One region of the Streptomyces sp. JNUCC 63 genome, then DNA from elsewhere that is predicted to be linked to it. Evidence: riboswitches for the same ligand, from Rfam matches in the RefSeq annotation. Region 1 holds a riboswitch; the other holds the start of a gene.

Region 1 (10,498 bases):
GCCTCCTCCCGGCCCGGCCACGAGCTGGTCCGGCCCAGCCGCACCAATGTGCAGGTGCTCGGCGCGGGCGGGGAGATCGTCGACCACGGCAGCCCCGAGCTGCCCGTCACCGCCCGGGACAAGGCCGTGGCGGCCGCCGCCACGGCCGGGAGGACCGCCGAGTACAAGGACGTCGTCGTCGCCGGTGACGTGTTCCGCATCGCGACCGTCGCCCTGGGCGGCGGCCGGGGCGCCGTGCAGGTCGCCCAGGAGTTCAGCGACACCGAGGACCTGCTGCGGGCGCTGCAGCAGCGCACGCTGATCCTGATGGGGGCCGTGGTGGTCGCGGCCGGTCTCTGCGGCTGGTGGCTGGCCCGCCGCATCACGCGCCGGCTGGTGATCCTCACCTCCGCCGCCGAGAACGTCGCCCGCACCCGCCGGCTCGGCGTCGAGGTGCCCGTCACCGGCTACGACGAGGTGGGCCGCCTCGGCCGCTCCTTCGACCGCATGCTGGGCCGGCTCGCCCAGTCCGAGGAGGACCAGCGCCGCCTGGTCCAGGACGCGGGCCACGAGCTCCGTACGCCGCTGACCTCCCTGCGGACGAACATCTCCCTGTTGCGCCGCATCGACGAACTGCCGCCCGCCACCCGCGAGGACCTGGTCGCCGACCTCACCCAGGAGGCCCGCGAGCTCACCGACCTCGTCAACGAGCTGGTCGACCTCGCGGCAGGCCAGTCCGACACCGAGCCGCCGCAGCGGGTCGACCTCGCCGACATCGCCGAGGACGTGGCGGGTGTGGCCCGCCGGCGCAGCGGACGCGACATCGTGGTCCGCGCGAGCGGCGACACGACGGCCGAAGGCCGGCCGGGGATGCTCCAGCGGGCCGTCTCCAACCTCGTGGAGAACGCCACCAAGTTCGACCGGGACGGCACGGCGCCCATCGAGATCGCCGTCACCGGGCCCGCCCGGCCCGGCATGGTCCGCGTGGAGGTCCTCGACCGCGGGCCCGGTATCGCCGAGGGCGACCTGATACGCGTCTTCGACCGCTTCTACCGCGCCGCCGACGCCCGCTCCCTGCCCGGCTCAGGCCTCGGCCTGTCCATCGTGCGCGAGGTGGCCCTGGCGCACGGCGGCGCCCCGTTCGCCTTCCGGCGCGCCGGCGGCGGCTCGGTGATCGGCTTCACGGTCGGCACGGACCGGGGCCGGCACGAGGGCGGGGGCGAAGGGACGGGGAACAGGGCACGGGGAACGGGGAGTGGGGCACGGGGAACGGTCCGGGACACCGGCCAGGGGATCTGACCCGTCGCCCGGATCGCCGGTCTCCCCGGCGGGGGCTCACCCGTCGCCCGGATCGCCGGTCTCCCCGGCGGGGGCTCACCCGTCGGCGGGGGCGCGCTCGCCGTCGGAGGGCGTTCCGCCCGCGGCCGCGCGCCTGCGGGACGCCGTCAGCAGCCAGGCCAGGTTCCCCACCGCCGCCCCGGCCGCCACGGTGGCGACGATCACCCCCGCCGTGGCGAAGCCGGCGTGGAACAGACGCGGCCGCGGGTTGAGGCTGTGCAGCCCGAAACCGCACAGCAGATAGACCCCGACGGCGGCGACCGTGAGGCTGACGACGAGCAGCGCGACGGTCGGCCCGAGTCCGTTCTCGCCGTTCTCGCCGTCCTCGCCGGACGAGGTGCCGGGCTGCGGACGATGTGCTTCCTGCATGGGTCCCCCGTCGACGGTTGAATGGCGAGCCAAGTCCCTACGGTACGTAGGGCCGCCGCCGGAGGCGAAACGGACGGCTCGGTCGCCGGGCGTGTCCGCACGATTGCGCCTCCGGTGCATCACCGGTGCACGAGCGGGCGCGCGGCGACACAAGGGGTCGCACACCGAGAGCCCGCCACCGCGTTCATGCCCCGGACCGCACCCCGACGCATCCACAGCACGCCCGCCTGCCGCTTCCGGTCGCGCACCGGACGCGTTGCACCGGGTGGTCACGCCGGATGATGCTCACCTGGCGTTCGAGACGGCGGGGGCAGGGGCGTATGACGACACGCGGGAAGCGCACGGGGGACAACGCCAAGCCGACGAAGGACGCGGTCGGCGCCCAGGAGGTCTCGGAGTCGGAACGGCTGCTCTTCGGCGGCCCGCTCCGCTACGACATGGGCTGGAACCACCACCACGGCTCGTTCCTGGAACTCGACCTGCGCACCATGATCGTGCGGATGCCGCGGCTGATCGGCTCCACCGTCCGGCTGGCCCGCCGTGCCGACCGGCGGGCCCTGTTCCAGGTCGCCGCGGCGGAGGCCGGCGGCGGTGTCGCGCAGGCGGTCGGCCTGGTCGCGGTCAACCGGGTACTCGCCCAGCTGCTGGGCCACGGCGAGACCACCGAACGCCTCACCGCCGCGGCCCCCGCGCTCATCGCGGTGGCCGTCACCGCCGTCATCGGCGCGCTGCTGAAGTCGGTCTCCACGGCCGGCACCGGACGGCTGGAGCCGAAGGTGTTCCGGGTGGCGACGGAGGAGTACCTGGAGCGGGTGGCCCGCGTGGAGCTGGCCGCCGTGGAGGACGAGGAGTTCCACAAGCTGCTGGACTCCGCCCAGTGGGGAGCCGAGTCCGCCCGGCGGATGATCAAGTTCTGTGTGTCGGTGATCACCGCCGCGATCGCGCTGGTCGCCGCCGCCGGCGTACTGACGGCGTTGCACCCGGCGCTGCTGCCCCTGCTGGCGGTGATGACGCTGCCGAGCGCCTGGAGCGCGCTGACCATCGCCCGCCGCCGCTACGTCTCCTTCCACACCTGGGTCCAGCACGCCCGGGCCGGCCAGTTGCTGGGGCGCCTGCTCATCGACGTCCAGGCCGCGCCCGAGGTACGGGTGCACAACATCGGACCGTTCCTGCTCAGGCACTTCCGCACGATGGCCGAGACCGGTGAGCGGGAACAGACCCGCCTGGCGTCCCTGGCCGCCCGCACCGGCCTGATCGCCTCGGGCTGGACGGGGCTCGCGACCGTCGCCGCGTACGGGGTGCTCGGCGTGCTGCTGTGGACCGGCACCATGGGACTCGCCGTCGCCGGCACCGCCGTCATCGCCATCCGCACCGGCTCCGCCAACCTCGAGGCCCTGGTCGTCCAGCTCAACTACCTCTACGAGGAGAGCCTGTTCGTCGCCGACCTCGACCGGCTCTGCCAGGAGGCCGACCGCCGCCTCATCCCGGAGACCGGCCGCCCCCTGCCGCGACAGGTCGACGCCGTCCGCTTCGAGAGCGTCACCTTCACCTACCCGGGCACGACCGACAGCCGTCCCGCCCTGGAGGAGGTGAGCGTCACCATCCCCACAGGGAAGATCATCGCCCTGGTCGGCAACAACGGCAGTGGCAAGAGCACGCTCGCCAAGCTCCTGTGCGGCCTGTACGCACCGGACGCCGGCCGTGTCCTCTGGGACGACGTGGACGCCGCCGAGGCCGACCGCGCCGACCTCTTCGACCGCGTCGCCGTCGTGGCCCAGGACTTCTACCGCTGGCCCTTCACCGCCCGTATCAACGTCGCGATCGGCCGCCCCGAGGCCCCGTACGACGACGATCTGCTGCACGCCGCCGCCGAGTACGCCGGCGCCGACGAGACCGTCGCCTCCCTGCCCCGCGGCTGGGACACCCTGCTCGCCCGCGGCTACAAGGGCGGCCACCAGATCTCCGGCGGCCAGTGGCAACGCCTCGGCATCGCCCGCGCCCGCCACCGCGACGCGCGGATCCTCGTGGTCGACGAACCCACCAGCGCCCTCGACGCCGAGGCCGAACAGCGCGTCTTCGACCAGATCCGCAACCTCGCCGCCGAAGGTCAGACGATCATCCTGATCACCCACCGCCTGCACAGCGTCCGCCACGCCGACACGATCTACGTCCTCGAGCACGGGCGCGTCGCCGAACACGGCACGTTCGACGAGCTGATGCGGCCGGACGCGGACGGTCCCGGTCTCTTCCGCCGCATGTACCTCGTCCAGGCCGAGCAGTACCGCATCGACGGCCAGGCCGCCGCCCTGCCCGCCCAGCAGGGCCACCCGGCCGTGGACCCGCGGCCATGAGGTCCGGCATGGGGTCCGGCATGGGGTCCGACATGGGCGCCGTCACGGGGGCCGGCCGCTGTCGGAAGTGCAGGCCATGGGGCCGAGTGCTGGAATGGCTGAAGGGGCCGTCCGCCTCAGAGGAGTGGCCATGACCGAGGATCTCCAGGAAATGGGGCCCGTCGACTATCTGATCGTCGAGTTCCCCGGCAACCGCATGACAGGAGAAGGCCTCCCCCTGCTCGTCGACCTGGTCGAGCGCGGCATCATCCGGATCATCGATCTCGCCTTCGTCCGCAAGGACACCGACGGATCGGTCGCGGCACTGGAACTGCGGGAGATCGGGGACGGGATCGACCTGACGATGTTCGAGGGAGCTTCCTCCGGGCTGCTGGACCAGAGCGACCTGGACGACGCCGGTGCCGCGCTGGAGCCCGGCAACTCGGCGGCGGTCCTGGTGTACGAGAACGTATGGGCCGCGCCGCTGGCCCGGGCGCTGAGGCGCGGCGGGGCACAGATGGTGGCAAGCGGACGCATTCCCGTGCCCGCGCTGCTGGCGTCCCTGGACGCGACCGAGATGACGACACCGCCGCCGAGTGGGCCCGTGGCCGCTTGAAGAAGCCGAGGGAGATGAGTGAACATGCCGGGACTTCTGCGCGGTGTCGCCCGCACCGCGGTGATTTCGGGTACGGCCACCGCGGTGTCCAACCGCGTCTCGCGGCGACAGGCGGGCCGATGGGCCCAGCAGGACTACGAACAGCAACTCGCGCAGCAGCAACAGCAGGCCCCGCCTCCCGCGGCGGCGGCACCGCAGCCGGACGCCGACGACATGACCAGCAAGATCGACCAGCTGAAGCAACTCGCCGACCTCAAGGCCCAAGGAGCGCTCAGCGAGGAGGAGTTCGAGGCCCAGAAGCGCCGGGTTCTCGCCTGAGGAAGCCCATGGGCGACGATCCCGCACGGCCGTGCACGCCAGGCGCGTCCGCCCAAGGCGGTGGATAGTGGGGTCAGGACGTCGTCCCAGTCGGCCGCCCGCCCGGTACAGGAGGCCCGATGCCCGTCTCACGGTCGCCGACCGCGCTCGCCGGCATCGCGATGCCCGGCATGGCCCTGACGGCCTGCGAGGAGCATGCGCAAGGCACGAGCGAGGGGAGAAACGGTGCCAAGGCCGTCGAGACGATCTCGCACCCGTCGGTCCACGGGTGCCACCGCTTCCGCGAGGGGGTGACCCACGTCACCGACTGCACGCAGAGCAACATCGTTCTGTACGGGAAAGCCGACTGCACCGAGCCCGCGGGCGGGCAGAGCGTCCACCTGGACCGGCAGATGTCGGACCAGGTGGCCCCCTCCTCGGCACCGTGGCGCAGCTTCGGCATCGTGAGCTGACCGGCCGTGACTCCCCGTGAGCAACCAGGAGGAGCCGGTGCGGGCGGCGAGCGCTCGGAGCTGGAGCAGCTGAGGGCCCGTGTCACCGAGTTGGAGGCCGGCAGGACCGCACGGGCGGCGCACCACCGGTGGAGGTCCTTCTTCTCGGCGCTGCTCATCGTCGTCGGCTGCATCCTCGCCCCGCTCTCCGCCGTCTCCTCGTGGGCGGCGGCCGAGGTCGACGACACCGACCGGTACGTCGCGACGGTCGCGCCTCTCGCCTCCGACCCCGCCGTCCAGGCGGCCGCGGCGAACCGGGTCACCGACGCGCTGATGAGCCGCATCCACCTGCAGACGTTGCTCGAAGACGTGGCCCCGGCGGACAGGCCGCGGCTGGAGAAGGCGCTCGGCAGGCTGGCGAACCCCTTGGAGGACGCCGTCCGCGGCTTCGTCCACGGCAAGGCCCAGGACGTCATCGCCTCCGACGCCTTCCAGCGCTTCTGGGTCGACGCCAACCGAGGGATCCACACGGCCCTCGACAAGGCGCTGACCGGCAGCGGCGGCGCGGTGAAGATCACCAACCAAGCGGTGACCATCGACCTGGCCCCCGTCGTGGACCGGGTCAAGCAGCGTCTCGTCAACGACGGCATGACAGTCGCCGGACGGATTCCGCAGATCCACACCGACTTCACCGTCCTGCGCTCCGACAGCCTCGGCGAGCTGAAGACCTACCTCCGGCTGCTCCGGATCGCCGGGTTCTGGCTGCCGGTGCTCGCGGTGGTGTTCCTCGTCGCGGGGTGGCTGCTCTCCGCCCACCGCCGGCGCGTCCTCGTCGCCGCGGTGCTCGGCGTCGCGGTCGCCATGCTGATCCTCGGCCTGGGCCTCACCGTCTTCCGCGAGGTCTATCTGAACAGGCTCCCGGCCGGCGTCTCGCAGCCGGCCGCCGGGGCCATCTACGACACCCTGACCCGCTACCTGCGCACCTCCGTGCGCAGAGTCGTCGCGCTCGCCGTGGTGATCGCGCTGGCCGCCTGGCTGACCGGCCGGGGACGGCGGGCGACCTTCGTGCGGGAGGCGTGGCAGTCGGGCATCCACGCGGTGCGCGCCGCGGCGGACCACACGGGTTTCCGTACCGGCCCGGTCGGCCCCTTCGTCCACCGCCACCGGGCCTGGATCACCTGGATCCTCGTCGCCGCGGCCGTCCTGACGTACATCCTGTGGAGCTACCCCACCGGGTGGGTGGTCCTCGCCATCGCCCTGGTGCTGTTGTTCGCCATGGCGGTGGTGGAGTTCCTCACCGAGCCGCCCGCACCGACAGCACCGACAGCACCGAGCGCGTCCGGCCTGGGTCCGGGCCGGTGACGGCCCCCGCCCGGACCTGCGGAGTTTTTTTCCGCTCGGTCGGGCGTCCTCGCTGTCAGTCCTCGATCGTGGTGAGGACGAACGCCGTGCCGTGCCCGACACCCCGACGTACGGCGGCCGGGCCTCGCAAGTGCCGGCAAGGGCGGGACCCGAAAGCCCCGCCCGTCAGAGCGACCCCCGCTCAGGGCCACACCAGGCGGTACGGCTGGTGCCCCGCCTCGTGCAGGCGGTGCGAGAAGTCCTGCCACTCGTGCAGCGAGTGGAGGAGGCGGGTCGCTGACCTGGGGTTCCTCGTTGAACAGTGGGCTGACCTGAGGAAGTGCCTCTCCGTAGTTCTCACGCGTCAACGCCGTTTCCCGGGCTCATGTGCCCTGGATGTGCCCTCGGCTTCACGCCGGCCAGAGGGCTTGAGTCTGGGAAATGTGTGAGCTGGGGCTCGCCCGGCCTGGGAAAACCGCACCACAGGCGAATCCGTTCCGGCGATGGGTTCCGGCGGTTTCAGAAGGCGAGTGCCCTGGCCAGGAGTACCGGTTCCCGGGGAAGGCTGCGGCAGGCGTTCGCGTTGTACGTAGGCGTAGCATGACTGAAGGGTGCGATGCCCCCTGATCGACGTGACCGCCGTGAGTGCGAGGAGGTGGACGGGATGAGTCCCTGCAGCAGTAGTCCCAGCTCCCATTCCGTTGCACCCGAGGCGCCCGGCGGCCACCGCACCGCCGTCTGACGGCCTGCCCCGACTTGAAGGGCCGGGCAGCGACAGCGCTTGCCGTCGGCGCGTCCGCGGGTGCCGATCAGGTGGAGGTGCGTCATGGCGATCACCATCACGCTGCCCCGTTTCCCCGTCTCCGCGGTCACCGAGCGTGGCCTGCGGCTGCTGCCGGCCGCCGAACCGGCGATCCTCGCTCTGGCCGACGCCTGCGGCATCGGGATGCCGGTGCGCCTGCTGGGGCTCAGCGTCAAGCTCGCCCGGTCGGCCGCGCAGAGCTGATCCACAGCGCAGCCGCTTGGAGGCAGACGGTGAACGATTCACGAGGTGAAGCGCGCCTCGCCGTGCGCCAGGCGGCGCAGCGGCTGTCCGAGGACGCGGCTGCCTTGATGGCGGCGTCCGCGGAGGCCGCCGAGGCCGGATTGCAGACGCGAGCGGAAGAGCTCCGACGTGCCGTACTCGTTGCCTGGAGCATCGGTGTGGCGCCCGAGGACATCGCCCGGGACGCCGGTGTGGAGGTCGCTGTGGTCCATGGATGGGTCGTTCCGGGCGGTACGCACCTTGGCTCGTGACCGCGTCAAGAACTCTTCAAGTACCTGCGCACGCGCGCAAGTACGGGGCCACACTTTTCGACTCTGAAGAGGCGCCTCGTTCGGTGAGGCGTCTTCACGGACACAGGCCACTGACCCCACGACGTCGAGAGACGCCCAGGGTCAGGACAGGTCTCCCCGACCTAAGGGGTGACCCCGAGTGGCTTTCCGCGCAAAGGGATTACGCCGTGAACCGACACCGCGGGCATCGCCACCAGCCTGGAACACAAGGCCGGGAAGCCGGCAGGAGTGCTGTTCGCGATCGCGCTGCTGGACGCCTCGATCATCGGCGCGTTCGCGGTGTCGCTGTCCACCGCGTACGCGATCGGTGACGTGCTCGGGCTCAAGCACTCCCCGCACCGCGGCGTCCGGGGCGCCAAGGGCTTCCACGCCGTCTACGCCGGTCCGGTGGCCGCTGCCGCGGTGATCGTGCTGATCCCCGGCTCCCCGCCGGGCCTGCTGACCGAGGGCGTGCAGACCCTGGCCGGGGTGCTGCTGCCCTCGGCGTCGGTGTTCCTGCTGCTCCTGTGCAACGACAGGGTCGTGCTGGGCCCGTGGGCCAACGGCCGCAGGACCAACGCGTTCACGGCCCCGGTGGTCGGCGTGCTGGTCGCCCTGTCGATCGTCCTGACCGCCTCCGTGCTGTTCCGGACATCTCCGCGACCGCGATCCTGCGCATCATGGCTGCCTGCGGCATCACCGGGGTGCTGGCCGTCGGATACTCCTTCCTTCGGCGCCGCAGCGGGGCGAAGGAGCCGATCGACCGCACGGGCCGGGACACGCGGCGGATGCCCCCGCTGGAGACGCTGACCCGGCCGGTGATGTCCACCGGCTACCGGATCGGCGCGGGCGCGCTGCGCACCTGTCTGCTGATCGCCACGGTCCTGGTCGTCATCAAGGTCGTCCAGGTGGCACTCGGCCACTGAGCACCGCTGGTGACACCACACGTACTCGGGCCTCTGCACGGGACGCCACAGGGGCCATCGTCCGGGGCCTCCAGCCCGCCCACTGCTGTCGTCTTGGTGGCGCGCCCTGAAGGAGGAGTCCCGTGCACACCCTGACCATTTTTGAGTCATTGACCAGGCTGACGGCCGATGTGGTCTGCGGGGCGCTGATCGGAGTCGAGCGGCAGTGGCGCGCCCGGATGGCGGATCTGCGCACGAACGTCCTGGTCGCTGCCCTGTTCGGGTCGCCCGGCAGCGCCACTGAGCGACAACGAGTGATGAAGGGCGGCGTGACTCAGGGGCGGGGTGCCGTTTCCCTCCAGATGGTCTGCAAAGCGGCGCCGGCCTGGTCGGCCAGGGTGACGGCGACCAGGCGCGCCTGGAGGGGCGGGGTGTGGCCGGGCGTCGGCTGGAGGAGGAATCGGCCGTGGAAGTGGCCGCCGGCGAAGACGCGCAGCTCGATGTCCTGGTCGGGCAGGCCGAGGCGGTCGACGTCCCATGTTTTGCGGCCGACGGTGACGGAGCCGTCGTTTTCGAGGCGGGGGGCGTGGCCGAGCAGGGTGCCGTACTGGAAGCGGCAGCCGCGCAGGTGGAGCGGACCGACTAGTTGGGCGCGTACGCACTCCACCACCGCGTCGGGCGAGGTCGCCGTTTGGGCCAGGCGGGCCGCGCGGTGGAGCTGGGCGAGGTAGTCGGCGTCGGTGATGGTGACGACCTTCAGGCGTCGGGCGCGGGCCGCCAACTGGGAGACGGCCAGTCCGACGGTGAGCAGCACGACCGCGGTGGTGATGTCGGCGGGGCTGCTGATGGTGAGCCGCTGGTAGGGGGCGGTGAAGAAGAAGTCGAACCAGACGGCCGCGGACAGGGCGGCGAGGACGCCGGCCAGGCGGTGGCCGAGGGCCGCTGCGGCGACGACGACCACGACCAGGATCAGCGCGACGACGGTGTTGGCCAGTCCGGTCCGGAAGGGCAGCAGCACCGCGCAGACCGCGAGCGGCGCCACGAGGACGGCGATGATCGCGACGGGTCCCCTGACGAGGTGGTCGGGCATGGTGAGCCCCAAGGCTTCCGTCATGCGGGCGGATGCCGGCCAAGGACCGGGCGTGGTCCTCTCTCAGACGCCCACTCTGCGGCGCCGTGCCTGGACGGCGGCTTCGACGAGCGGGCGTGCCAGGTCGGCGGGGAGGTCCAGATGCCGTTCCAGCCACGCGGCGTCCGCTCCGTGGACGGCCAGGATCCACGCCGTGTACACGCGGTCCATGGACGGCGCGGCGCGGTCCTTCAGACAGGCACGGACCACTTCATCGGGGAAGTCGTTCAGGGTCTGGTCCGTGAACCATGACGTGTCGACCGGCGGGCCGAAGTCCCGGTCCCGGGGCCGCCGCACCCGCCGGGCCCTCCCCTGCCACACCCGCAGGGCGACCACACCGGCTCCGACGGCCGCGGTCAGGACCGCGACGGCCACGCCCGGATGATCCAGTGCCGGAAGCCTCGTCCACACGGGCGGCAGGCCGAGAG
Region 2 (10,498 bases), 2.2 Mb from region 1:
CGAGTCGACCGCCACCGAGGACAAGCCGAACACCACCGAGGACGGGTCGAAGACCACCGAGGACGAGCCGAACTCGTCCGAAAGCGCGTCCTCCCCGGCGTCCGAGGACACGAAGACCGACGAGGGCGAAAAGACCGACGAGGGCGAAAAGGCCGGCGAAGGCAACAAGGCCGGCGAGGGCGAGAGCGGTTCCTCGGACGCCTCCGCGCCGACGACCCCGAGCCCCTCTGCCCCGGTCTCGCCCTCCGCCTCGCCGTCGACGGGCCCGCAGGAGTGCAAGGAGGCCGAGGAGCCCGAGGACTCGAAGCTCGACAAGAACCTGCGCACCAGCCTGTCCGGCCTGCCTTCGAAGATCGTCGCGGGCAGCGGCTTCCACAACTTCAAGCTGAACGTGAAGAACTCCGGCAGCAACGCCTACCAGCGTGTCGACATGGGCGTGTTCGCCTTCCAGATCGACGAGCAGGACTTCTCCTTCAGCACCAACTACCTCACCCTGCAGTTCAAGGACCCGTCCACGGGCAAGTGGGAGAACATCTCCCTGGACGAGGACAACGAGGCCGCCGGCTACCTCGGTTACACCGATGTCAGGGCCAAGGAGTCCTTCTCCATCGACCTGCGGCTGAGCGTGGACAAGAAGGCCCCGGCCGGCCTCGGGGTCGCCATCAGCATCGGCATGTACGCCGACGACCAGGGCAACTGCGTCTACGCCAACGACGACGACTTCTACGAGTTCGACATCCTCAAGGCCGGCTCCAACGCGAGCACCCCGGGCGACGCCAAGCCGCAGGGCGGCAAGAAGCCGCTGCCGGCGAAGCCCGCCGGCAACACCAAGATCGTGCCGCAGGGCCGCCTCGCCGAGACCGGCTCCAGCTCGGCGCTGCCGACGATCGCGATGGCGGGCGGCGCGGCGGTCGCCGTCGGCGTGGGCGCCATGTTCGTGGTGCGCCGCCGCAAGGCGGGCAACGGCGCGACGGCCTGACCGCGCCCCTGACGCACTGATCCACGAGGGCCGCACCCGCACACGGGCGGGTGCGGCCCTTCGCCGTGCCGGAGCGTCCCCCTATCCGTAGGACAGGTCGGAGCACGGGTCGTCGTCGGCCGAGCGGGCGTCCGCCGCCACCGACGTGGGGACGGAGGTCGGCGTGGGAGAGGCTTCGTTCGCCGCGCTCGTGAAGTCCTCCCCCAGGATCACGTTGATGCCCGCGCCGGTCAGGGGCTGGAGTTCGGCGCCGGGGAAGAGCCGGGCGACCGTCTCTGCCTGGGCCTGCCGGCCGGGACCGTACTGGATCAGCGTGGTGGCGTGGTTCTGGCTGCCCGCGTTCCCGGTGCCGGTGATGGTGAAGCCGTGGCCGGTGAGGGTGGCGGTGCCGCGGAGGGCGAGGCCGGGGGTGGTGGTGCCGTTGTAGACGGCCACGTCGATGCCCTTGCCGGACGCACTCGGACCGGCGCCCGGGGGCGGGGAGGCATTCGCCTTGGCCTTCTTGCCGCCGGCGTCCGCGCCGTCGATGGTGCGGTCGGCCTTGAGCGCGGCCCACAGTTCGGAGGCGTCCGGCTCCACGATCGCGACCCGTGCGCCCTGGTAGCGCCAGGGCACGGTGACGAACTTGGTGTTGTGCAGGTCGATGTCCTTCAGGGACATCGCGAACGACAGCAGCTTCTCGGCCGACCCCAGCCCCGGGTCGACGGTGAGCGACTTGGTGGCGGCGTCGGCCAGCGGAAACAGCTTGGTGGGGGTGAACCCGTCGGCTTTGACCTTCTTGATGAGGCTTGCCACGAACGCCTGCTGGCGTTTGATGCGGCCTATGTCGGAGCCGTCGCCGATGCCGTGCCGGATCCGGACGTAGTCCAGCGCCCGCTGCCCGGAGACGGTCTGCTCGCCCTTGCCGAACAGCAGCGAGCCGCGGGTGGCCCGGTTGGGGTTGAGGTCTTTCTGGTACACGTCCTGCGGCACGCACACCGGCACCCCGCCCACCACGTCGGTGAGCGACGCGAACCCCTTGAAGTCGACGACGACGGTGTGGTCCACGCGCAGTCCGGTGAGCTGCTCGACCGTGTTCTGGGTGCAGGCCGGGTTGCCCTTGGGAGTGTTGCCGACGGAGTAGGCAGCGTTGAACATCGTGCTCGGCTGCGGTTCGGTCCAGCTGCCGTCGGGGAGCTTGCACGGCGGGATGGTGACCAGGGTGTCCCGGGGGATGGACACGGCCAGGGCGTGCCGGTGGTCGGCGTAGACGTGCAGCAGGAAGGCGGTGTCGGAGCGGCCTATGTCGTCCTTGCTGCCGCCGCCGAGGGCGGCGTTGCCCTCGGTGCGCGCGTCGGAGCCGATGACCAGGACGTTCTCGCCCTTGGACGAGCCGGTCCCGGGTCGGTTCCTGGACAGGCCGTCGGCGCCGAAGGTGTCGATGTTGCCGTTCAGCTTCAGATAGAACCAGCCCAGCCCCGCCGTGCCGAGCACCAGCAGGGACAGGGTCATGGCCAGGGCGATCCGGACGGGGGTGCGCTTGCGGCGGTCGCCGGTCGCGCGGCGGCGGGATCCGCCCCGGCGCGGGGGCGGCACGCCCTTGCTGCGTCGGCGTGGAGGAGCGGTCCTGTGGCTGGTCGTCATGCGCGCACCCTCATCCGTCGTACTCATGCAGAGGGGACGCCTGGCCCCACCCAACAGTTCCAGAGTTGCGCAATCTAGCAACAGTTGATGAGAGTGCGCCGTGACGGAGTGCACAATCGGCGCGCACCACCGCTCGGCGCCGCGGCACCCCGGCCGGCGACCCGGTCAGGGGCTGGCCACGTCGAAGCCGTACCGCAGGGGCTCGCTCTTCACGCGGACGTCGCGGCGGTAGACGTACACCGCGTCCACACGCACATCGGCCGACGGCGCCTCCACCTGGCAGAGGATGGACACCTGAAGCACCCAGGGCCGGCCGGCGACCTCGATCCGCATCCCGTCCGCGGGCCCGCCCTCGAGCACCGCCGCCTCCCGTACCGTCGCGCCAACAGCAGCATCCATGGTGAACAGTTTAGAGCTTGCGCAATTGTTTACCCGACGTACGGAGGATCCCGCCAGGGCGGGCCCTTGGCAGTTCCACGCCGCCGGACAGCGAGACGGCGGCCGGGAAGAAGGTCTCGATCCGGGGGGCCGCCGGGGACGTCCATGCACTCGGTACCCCTCGGCGGGGCGAGTACGGCCCGACAGGCGGGCCGGGTGCTCGGCAGCACGCCGGGCCGGCCGAGCACCGGGCCCCGGGTGCGCCGGCTCAGGCGCGGCCGACACACCACTGCGTCCACGGCGAACGTCACCGCCGCACGGCGGTGGGCATGCCGGCAGCCCGGCACCGCGACCGGGTCCGCCGGCCGTACGGTGGACCGGCGGTGAAGGCGCTGCTCCATCGGACGGGACACCCTGTCCGACTCGCGATCATCTCCGGTCACCGAGCTTGCCCGGTTGGCGAGTTGGGGTCATCACCAGGGAGGATGGGCGACGTGAGTCATACTGCCGACACCGTCATGGTCTTCGACCGGGACGGGGAACTCGTGGTCCTCCCCTCGCTCCGCGCCGCGGAGGAGCAGCTGGAGGCGATGGACGTGGCGGACGGGGAGTACGCCGCCTTCACCACCGAGGGGCGCGTCGTCGAACTGCGCGCGCCGGAGGGCGCGGAAGGTCCTGTCCTGGCCGCGCGCACCGGGGAGGACGGCCGGGAAGACCTGGAGCGCCACCTCGCCCGCTTTTGGCACCGCCGCCCCGGCCACGCCCCGCCGGGCCCCGAGGACACCGCCCGCCTCCTGCCGGACGGCGGGCCACGGCCCATGCGCCGGCTGAAGAACCCCTTCCGGCGCCGGCGCGGACCGCGCCGCTGACGGGATGGGGATTTCACCGGCGCCGGAGCGCCGTGCGCCCGATGACCGGGCGCGCCGGTCTACGGTTGCGCATGTGCGCAATTCACAGAGTGTCCGGGCGGGGAAGCGAGCGCCGGGTGCGGGGCGTGCCACGGCGACGCGTGGACGCGGGCGGGCCGAACGGGCCAGGCGTGTCGAGGCAACGGCGATCCGGCCGCGCGCCGGACTTCCCGGCCGGGTGGCCGTGCCCGCGAGGGGTCGCCCGCACCGTACCGTGGCGCGGCTGCGGCGGGCCTGGGACCGGCCACTGACCGCCTACTACCTGGTGACGGGCAGCGCGGTGCTGATCGCGGGCCTGGGGCTGGTGATGGTGTTCTCCTCCTCGCAGATCCAGGCCCTGCGCCAGGGGCTGCCGCCGACGTTCTACCTGCGCCGGCAGGTCATGGCCGCGGCGGCCGGCGCCGCGCTGGCGCTGCCGGCCGCCCGGATGCCGGTGAAGTGCCACCGGTGGCTGGCCTATCCACTGCTGGGCGGGTCCATACTGCTGCTGGCGCTGGTACAGGTGCCGGGGCTGGGGCGGACCGTCAACGGCAACACCAACTGGCTCGTCCTGGGCGGCCCGTTCGTGCTGCAGCCCAGTGAGTTCGCGAAGGTCGCGTTCATCGTGTGGGGCGCGGACCTGCTGGCCCGCAAGCAGCAGCACGGGCTGCTGGGCCAGTGGAAGCATCTGCTCGTACCGCTGGTGCCCGGCGCGCTGCTGCTGTTGGGGCTGATGATGCTCGGCGGGGACATGGGGACCGCGGTCATCCTGTGCGCGGTGCTGTTCGGTCTGCTGTGGCTGGCCGGTGCGCCTCTGCGACTGTTCGCGGCCGCCCTGACGGGGGCGGGGCTGCTCGCCACCGTACTGATCACGACCGCCCCGCACCGCGTGTCCCGGTTCGCCTGCCTCGGCGCGAGCGACCCCGGTCCGGACGACCAGTGCTGGCAGGTGGTGCACGGCCTGTACGCGCTGTCCACGGGCGGCCCGTTCGGCAACGGAATCGGCGCCGGCATCGAGAAGTGGGGCCAACTGCCCGAGCCGCACACCGACTTCATCTTCGCCGTCACCGGAGAGGAACTGGGCCTGGTCGGCACCCTCTCCGTGCTGGGCCTGTTCGCGGCGCTGTTCGCGGGCGGTCTGCGGATCGCCGCCCGCAGTACCGACCCGTTCGTCCGCCTGGCGGCCGGCGGCATCGTCACCTGGCTCGCGGTCCAGTCCTTCATCAACCTCGGCGGGGTCCTCGGGCTGGTGCCGGTCGCGGGCGTGCCCCTGCCGCTGTTCTCCTACGGCGGCAGCGCGCTGATCGCCGCCCTGTACGCCGTAGGACTCCTGCTCGCCGCGGCCCGCGGCGAACCCGCGGTCCGTACGGCGCTGGCCGGCCGCCGTCGGCGGGTGCGCTCGGCCCTGTCGCGCCGCCGGGGGCGCCGCTGAGGCCGGCCGGGCGGCGCGCCGCCGGGATCAGGCGGACAGCGGGCGTTGCAGCCGGATGCCCTGCAGGATGCCCACGGCGATCCAGGCGGCGAACATCGACGAGCCGCCGTAGCTGACGAACGGCAGCGGCAGCCCGGTGACCGGCATGATGCCGAGGTTCATGCCGATGTTCTCGAACGCCTGGAAGGCCAGCCAGGACGCGATCCCGGCCGCGACCACCGTCCCGTACAGGTCGGGGCAGTCGCGGGCGATGCGCAGCGTGCGCCACAGCACCACGCCGAGCAGGGCGATCAGTGCCCCGGCGCCCACGAAGCCCAGCTCCTCCCCCGCCACGCTGAAGACGAAGTCGGTCTGCTGCTCGGGCACGAACTGCCCGGTGGTCTGCGCGCCGTGGAACAGCCCCTGTCCGGTGAGGCCGCCGGCCCCGATCGCGATCCGGGCCTGGCCGGTGTTGTAGCCCACCCCGGCGGGGTCCAGGGCCGGGTCGGCGAACGCGGCGAACCGGTTGATCTGGTACTGGTCCAGCAGACGCAGCTGCCACACGGCCACGGCCCCGAGGGCGCCGGCCGTCAGCAGTCCGGTGACCCAGCGGGCGGAGGCGCCGGAGGCGAGCAGCACCCCGAGTACGATCACACCGATGCCCATGAACTGGCCGAGGTCCGGGGTGAGCAGGACGAGCAGGGCGGGGACGCCTGCCACCGCCAGGGACTCCAGGACGCTGCGGCTGTCCGGGCGCGGCCGGTCGCCGGCGTCCACTTCGGTGGCCAGCAGCAGGGCCATGGCCAGCACGATGGTGACCTTGACGAACTCCGCGGGCTGGATGGACATTCCGGCGATCACGAGCCAGCGCCGTGCCCCGTTGATCGTGGCGCCCACCGGGGTCAGCACCAGCAGGACCAGCGACAGGGTGACGCCGTAGAGGACGGGGACGAGGTCGCGCAGCCGGCGCGGGCCCAGCCGTACGACGCCGACGGCCAGGGCGATCCCGATCACGGTGTTGATCACTTGGCGGGTCAGGAAGGCGTACGGGTCGCCGTCCGTCAGCTGGGTGCGCCCCCGGGTCGCGGAGTACACCAGCAGCGCGCCGAGGACCGACAGCGCGAGCGCGGCGCCCAGCAGCGGCCAGTCCAGCCGCCGCAGGACCGAGCCGGGAGGCGGCCAGAGGCGCCGGCCCTCCGTCCGGGCTCCCCAGGTTCCCGTGAGCCCGCTCCCGACGTCCATCGCCGCCTCCTTCCCTCCGGGTGTGCCCGGCGGGCCGCACCGAGTCCCGTACGACGCGGAACCTATCATCAACCAGTTGCGCAACTTCTTAAGCGAAACATGTCGCCGTGTGGCGCGTTCACGGCACCCCGCCCGTGGTCAGGCCGCTCACCAGGCCGTACGCTGACCCCTCGTGAAGGATTCCGTGGCCACGGGTGAACGCTCCTCGCGGACCCGTCTTCGCTCTGTTTCGTACAACCGGGTGCCGGCCGTGGCCGGCTACCTGTGCCTGCTCGTGGGTGTACTGGACGTACTGGGGGCGATCTTCCCCCGTATGCGCCATGGGCGGGTGCACACCCTCGCGGTGGCCCTGCCCGGGGCGGTGTCCACCCTGGCGACCGCCGCCTCGCTGATCGTGGGCGTGTCGATGGTGATGCTCGCGCACGCCCTGCGCCGCCGTAAGCGGCGTGCCTGGCGGGCGGTGATGCTGCTGCTGCCCGCGGGCGCGGTACTGCAACTGCTGCGCTGGCACCAGCACGTGCCGGGCGTGGTGACCGTGCTGCTGTTCGTCCTGCTGCTGGTCGCGCGCCGGGAGTTCTACGCGCTGTCCGATCCGCGCACCCGGTGGCGGGCCCTGTGGAACTTCCTCGTCCTGGGCGCCTTCAGCTTCGGCGCGGGCCTGCTGATCGTCAGCGCGCACCCCAAGGCCGAGACCGGCGCGCCCGACCTGACCGACCGGCTCCAGCACGTCGCCTACGGCCTGACAGGCATCGAGGGGCCGGTCCACTACGCCGTCGATCGCACCGGCGACCTCGTGTACTACTCGCTCGCCGGGCTGGGCCTGCTGACCGCGGCGACCACCATCTACCTCGCGCTGCGCCCCTCCACGCCCGTGCCCTTCCTCGGCGAGGAGGAGGAACGGCGGCTGCGCGCGCTGCTCGACCGGCACGGGGAGCGGGACTCGCTCGGCTACTTCGCGCTGCGCCGCGACAAGAACGTCCTGTTCTCCCCCTCCGGCAAGGCGGCGATCGCCTACCGGGTGGTGTCCGGGGTGATGCTCGCGGGCGGTGACCCGATCGGCGACGTGGAGGCCTGGCCCGGCGCCATCAAGGAGTTCATGGACACCGCCGCCCGGCACGCCTGGGTGCCCGCGGTGATGGGATGCAGCGAGACCGGCGGCGAGGTCTGGACCCGCGAGGCCGGGCTGAACGCGCTGGAGATCGGCGACGAGGCCGTCGTCGACACCGGCGCCTTCACCCTGTCCGGGCGACCGATGCGCAATGTCCGGCAGATGGTCAACCGCATCGAACGCGGCGGCTACACCTGCCGTATCCGCCGTGTGCGGGACCTGTCCGGGCAGGAGAAGGAGCAGATCCGCGCGGCGGCCGCCGCCTGGCGCGGCACCGAGGTGGAGCGCGGCTTCTCCATGGCGCTGGGCCGCTTCGGCGAGCGGGACGACGGAGACTGCGTGGTCGTCACCGCGCACAAGGAACCGGAGGACGGCGCCCCCGCGCCGGGCGGGGACATCCGCGCGGTCCTGCACTTCGTGCCCTGGGGCAGGGACGGGATCTCCCTGGAGCTGATGCGCCGCGACCGCACCGCCGACCCCGGCCTGAACGAACTCCTCATCGTCAAGGCCCTCCAGCAGGCGCCCGGCCTCGGCGTCCGCCGGGTCTCGCTGAACTTCGCCATGTTCCGCGCCGCCCTCGCCCGCGGCGAGCGCCTGGGCGCCGGGCCGGCCCTGCGCGCCTGGCGCGGCCTGCTGCTGTTCCTCTCCCGCTGGTTCCAGATCGAGTCGCTGTACAAGTTCAACGCCAAGTTCCAGCCCGCCTGGGAGCCGCGCTTCCTGGTCTATCCCACGGCCCGCGACCTGCTCCGCATCAGCCTGGCCGCGCTCCAGGCCGAGGCGTTCCTCAACCTGTCGTGGCCCGTGCCGTGGCGGCGGAAGCCCGAACAGGTCCCCGCGGAGGTGCGGGCCGCCGCCGAGCGTCCCGGAGGACCACCGGCACCCCGGTCACCTGGATGATCGACCGGCCGTCCTCCACGTCAAAGCCTCGTCAAGACTGGGCAACGGAGCGCCGCCGCGCCCCGGCCGGACGTACACTTGCACAGGTTCTTGAATGAGGCACCTCGTTCGGTGAGGCGTCTTCACGGACACAGGCCACTGACCCCACGACGTCGAGAGACGCCCAGGGTCAGGACACCTCTCCCCGGCCTAAGGGGTGAGGCCAAGTGGCTTCCCGCGGGTGGCGGGAGTACGCCGTGGAGTGCCAAAGCTCTGACGAGTTGGGGTGGGCCGGGCCGCGTCGTGGCGGACGGCTGCTCCTTGCCGTGTCGTTGACGACGCTCCCGTGTGCGGGCGTTGCCGGCCGGGAGGAGGCGAGAGACATGGACTGCAGTAGTCCGGGCCGAAGTCGGCCCCTGACCAGCCTGTCCTCGCATTCCTCCGGCATGCGGTGACCACCTCCCCCGCCCGGACGCCGCGCGCTCCCACCGCTCGAGCGGCGAGCGGCTCTGCGCTGCTCTCGCGTGCCTCGCGGCGCACAGGAGGGATGGCTGCCGTGTGCTCCCCGACCCTCCCCGGCACCCGGGGGGACTGGGAGGCAACACATGGCCACCGAGACCACGCCTGTCACCGCCGCGGCGCCCCGCCCGGCGGTACTGGACGAGGCGCACCTCGGCGACATCCACGGCGCCCTGGGCACCATCCGGCTGGACGACCACGGCGCACGCCGGGGTCTGTCCGCCAAGGTCAAGACGCTGCTGGCCATCGTCGGACCGGGCCTGATCGTGATGGTCGGCGACAACGACGCCGGCGCGTTCGCCACCTACGGCCAGGCCGGGCAGAACTACGGCACCCACCTGCTGTGGACCCTGCTCCTGCTGGTGCCGGTCCTCTACGTCAACCAGGAGATGGTGCTGCGGCTCGGCGCCGTCACCGGAGTGGGACACGCCCGGCTGATCCTGGAGCGGTTCGGGAGGTTCTGGGGCGCCTTCAGCGTGATCGACCTGTTCCTGCTGAACGCGCTCACGCTGGTGACCGAGTTCATCGGCATCACCCTCGCGGCCGGCTACCTGGGGCTGCCCAGGGCCGCCGCCGTGATCCTGGCGGCCGCCGTCATCGTCGCGTCGGCGTTCACCGGGTCCTTCCGCCGCTTCGAACGGGTGGCGATGACCTTGTGCGCGGCCTCGCTGCTGCTGGTCCCGGTCTACTTCATGATCCACCCGCGCACCTCGCAGATGGCCCGGGACTTCCTCGTGCCGAACCTGCCGGGCGGCAGCGGGCAGCTGTCCACCGTGATGCTGCTGGTCATCGCCGTCGTCGGCACCACCGTGGCCCCCTGGCAGCTGTTCTTCCAGCAGTCCTACGTCATCGACAAGCGGATCACGCCCCGCTTCATGCGCTACGAGAAGGCCGACCTGTGGATCGGCATCGTGATCGTGGTGATCGGGGCCGCCGCGATGATGGGCTTCACCGCCGCGGCGTTCGCCGGCACCGACGGCTTCGGCCGCTTCACCGACACCGCGGGCATCGCCGGCGGACTGGAGCACCAGGCCGGCCGGGTGGCGGGCGTCCTGTTCGCGATCGCCCTGCTGGACGCCTCGGTCATCGGCGCCTTCGCGGTCTCCCTGTCCACGGCGTACGCCATCGGCGACGTCCTCGGACTGAAGCACTCCCTGCACCGGAGGGTCGGCGGCGCCAAGGGCTTCTACGCCGTCTACGCCGGGCTGGTGGCCGCCGCCGCGGCAATCGTCCTGATCCCCGGCTCCCCGCTGGGCCTGCTCACCGAGGGCGTGCAGACCCTCGCCGGGGTGCTGCTGCCCTCCGCCTCGGTCTTCCTGCTCCTGCTGTGCAACGACCGCCAGGTGCTCGGCCCGTGGGTGAACGGCCCGAAGACCAACGCCTTCACGGCCGTGGTGGTCGGCGTCCTGGTGGTCCTGTCGGTGATCCTCACCGCGGCGGTCCTGTTCCCGGACCTCTCCTCGGCCGCGATCCTG

Evidence for each region. Region 1 has a riboswitch for magnesium ahead of ACX25U_RS15190 (divalent metal cation transporter). Riboswitches for the same ligand answer to the same signal wherever they lie in the genome.
Region 2: it holds a riboswitch for magnesium, as region 1 does, so the genes downstream of both, ACX25U_RS05080 (NRAMP family divalent metal transporter) here and ACX25U_RS15190 (divalent metal cation transporter) in region 1, are expected to answer to the same signal.

Annotation. Positions count from the first base shown of each region.
Region 1 is NZ_CM135963.1:3,337,773-3,348,270, reverse strand. Features, by position in the region: gene ACX25U_RS15235 (HAMP domain-containing sensor histidine kinase) at 1-1,278, shown strand, start outside; gene ACX25U_RS15230 (hypothetical protein) at 1,354-1,686, opposite strand; gene ACX25U_RS15225 (ABC transporter ATP-binding protein) at 2,124-4,037, shown strand; gene ACX25U_RS15220 (DUF6325 family protein) at 4,168-4,632, shown strand; gene ACX25U_RS15215 (SHOCT domain-containing protein) at 4,657-4,950, shown strand; gene ACX25U_RS15210 (hypothetical protein) at 5,070-5,402, shown strand; gene ACX25U_RS15205 (hypothetical protein) at 5,409-6,743, shown strand; gene ACX25U_RS15200 (GNAT family acetyltransferase) at 7,549-7,728, shown strand; gene ACX25U_RS15195 (hypothetical protein) at 7,767-7,979, opposite strand; M-box (ykoK) riboswitch at 8,112-8,229, shown strand; partial or broken gene ACX25U_RS15190 (divalent metal cation transporter) at 8,229-8,962, shown strand; partial or broken gene ACX25U_RS15185 (MgtC/SapB family protein) at 9,085-9,204, shown strand; gene ACX25U_RS15180 (DUF4118 domain-containing protein) at 9,276-10,055, opposite strand; gene ACX25U_RS15175 (hypothetical protein) at 10,095-10,445, opposite strand.
Region 2 is NZ_CM135963.1:1,094,606-1,105,103, forward strand. Features, by position in the region: gene ACX25U_RS05045 (LAETG motif-containing sortase-dependent surface protein) at 1-979, shown strand, start outside; gene ACX25U_RS05050 (LCP family protein) at 1,061-2,602, opposite strand; gene ACX25U_RS05055 (hypothetical protein) at 2,768-3,001, opposite strand; gene ACX25U_RS05060 (hypothetical protein) at 3,475-3,849, shown strand; gene ftsW (putative lipid II flippase FtsW) at 3,854-5,299, shown strand; gene rodA (rod shape-determining protein RodA) at 5,327-6,520, opposite strand; gene ACX25U_RS05075 (phosphatidylglycerol lysyltransferase domain-containing protein) at 6,693-8,525, shown strand; M-box (ykoK) riboswitch at 8,622-8,797, shown strand; gene ACX25U_RS05080 (NRAMP family divalent metal transporter) at 9,110-10,498, shown strand, end outside.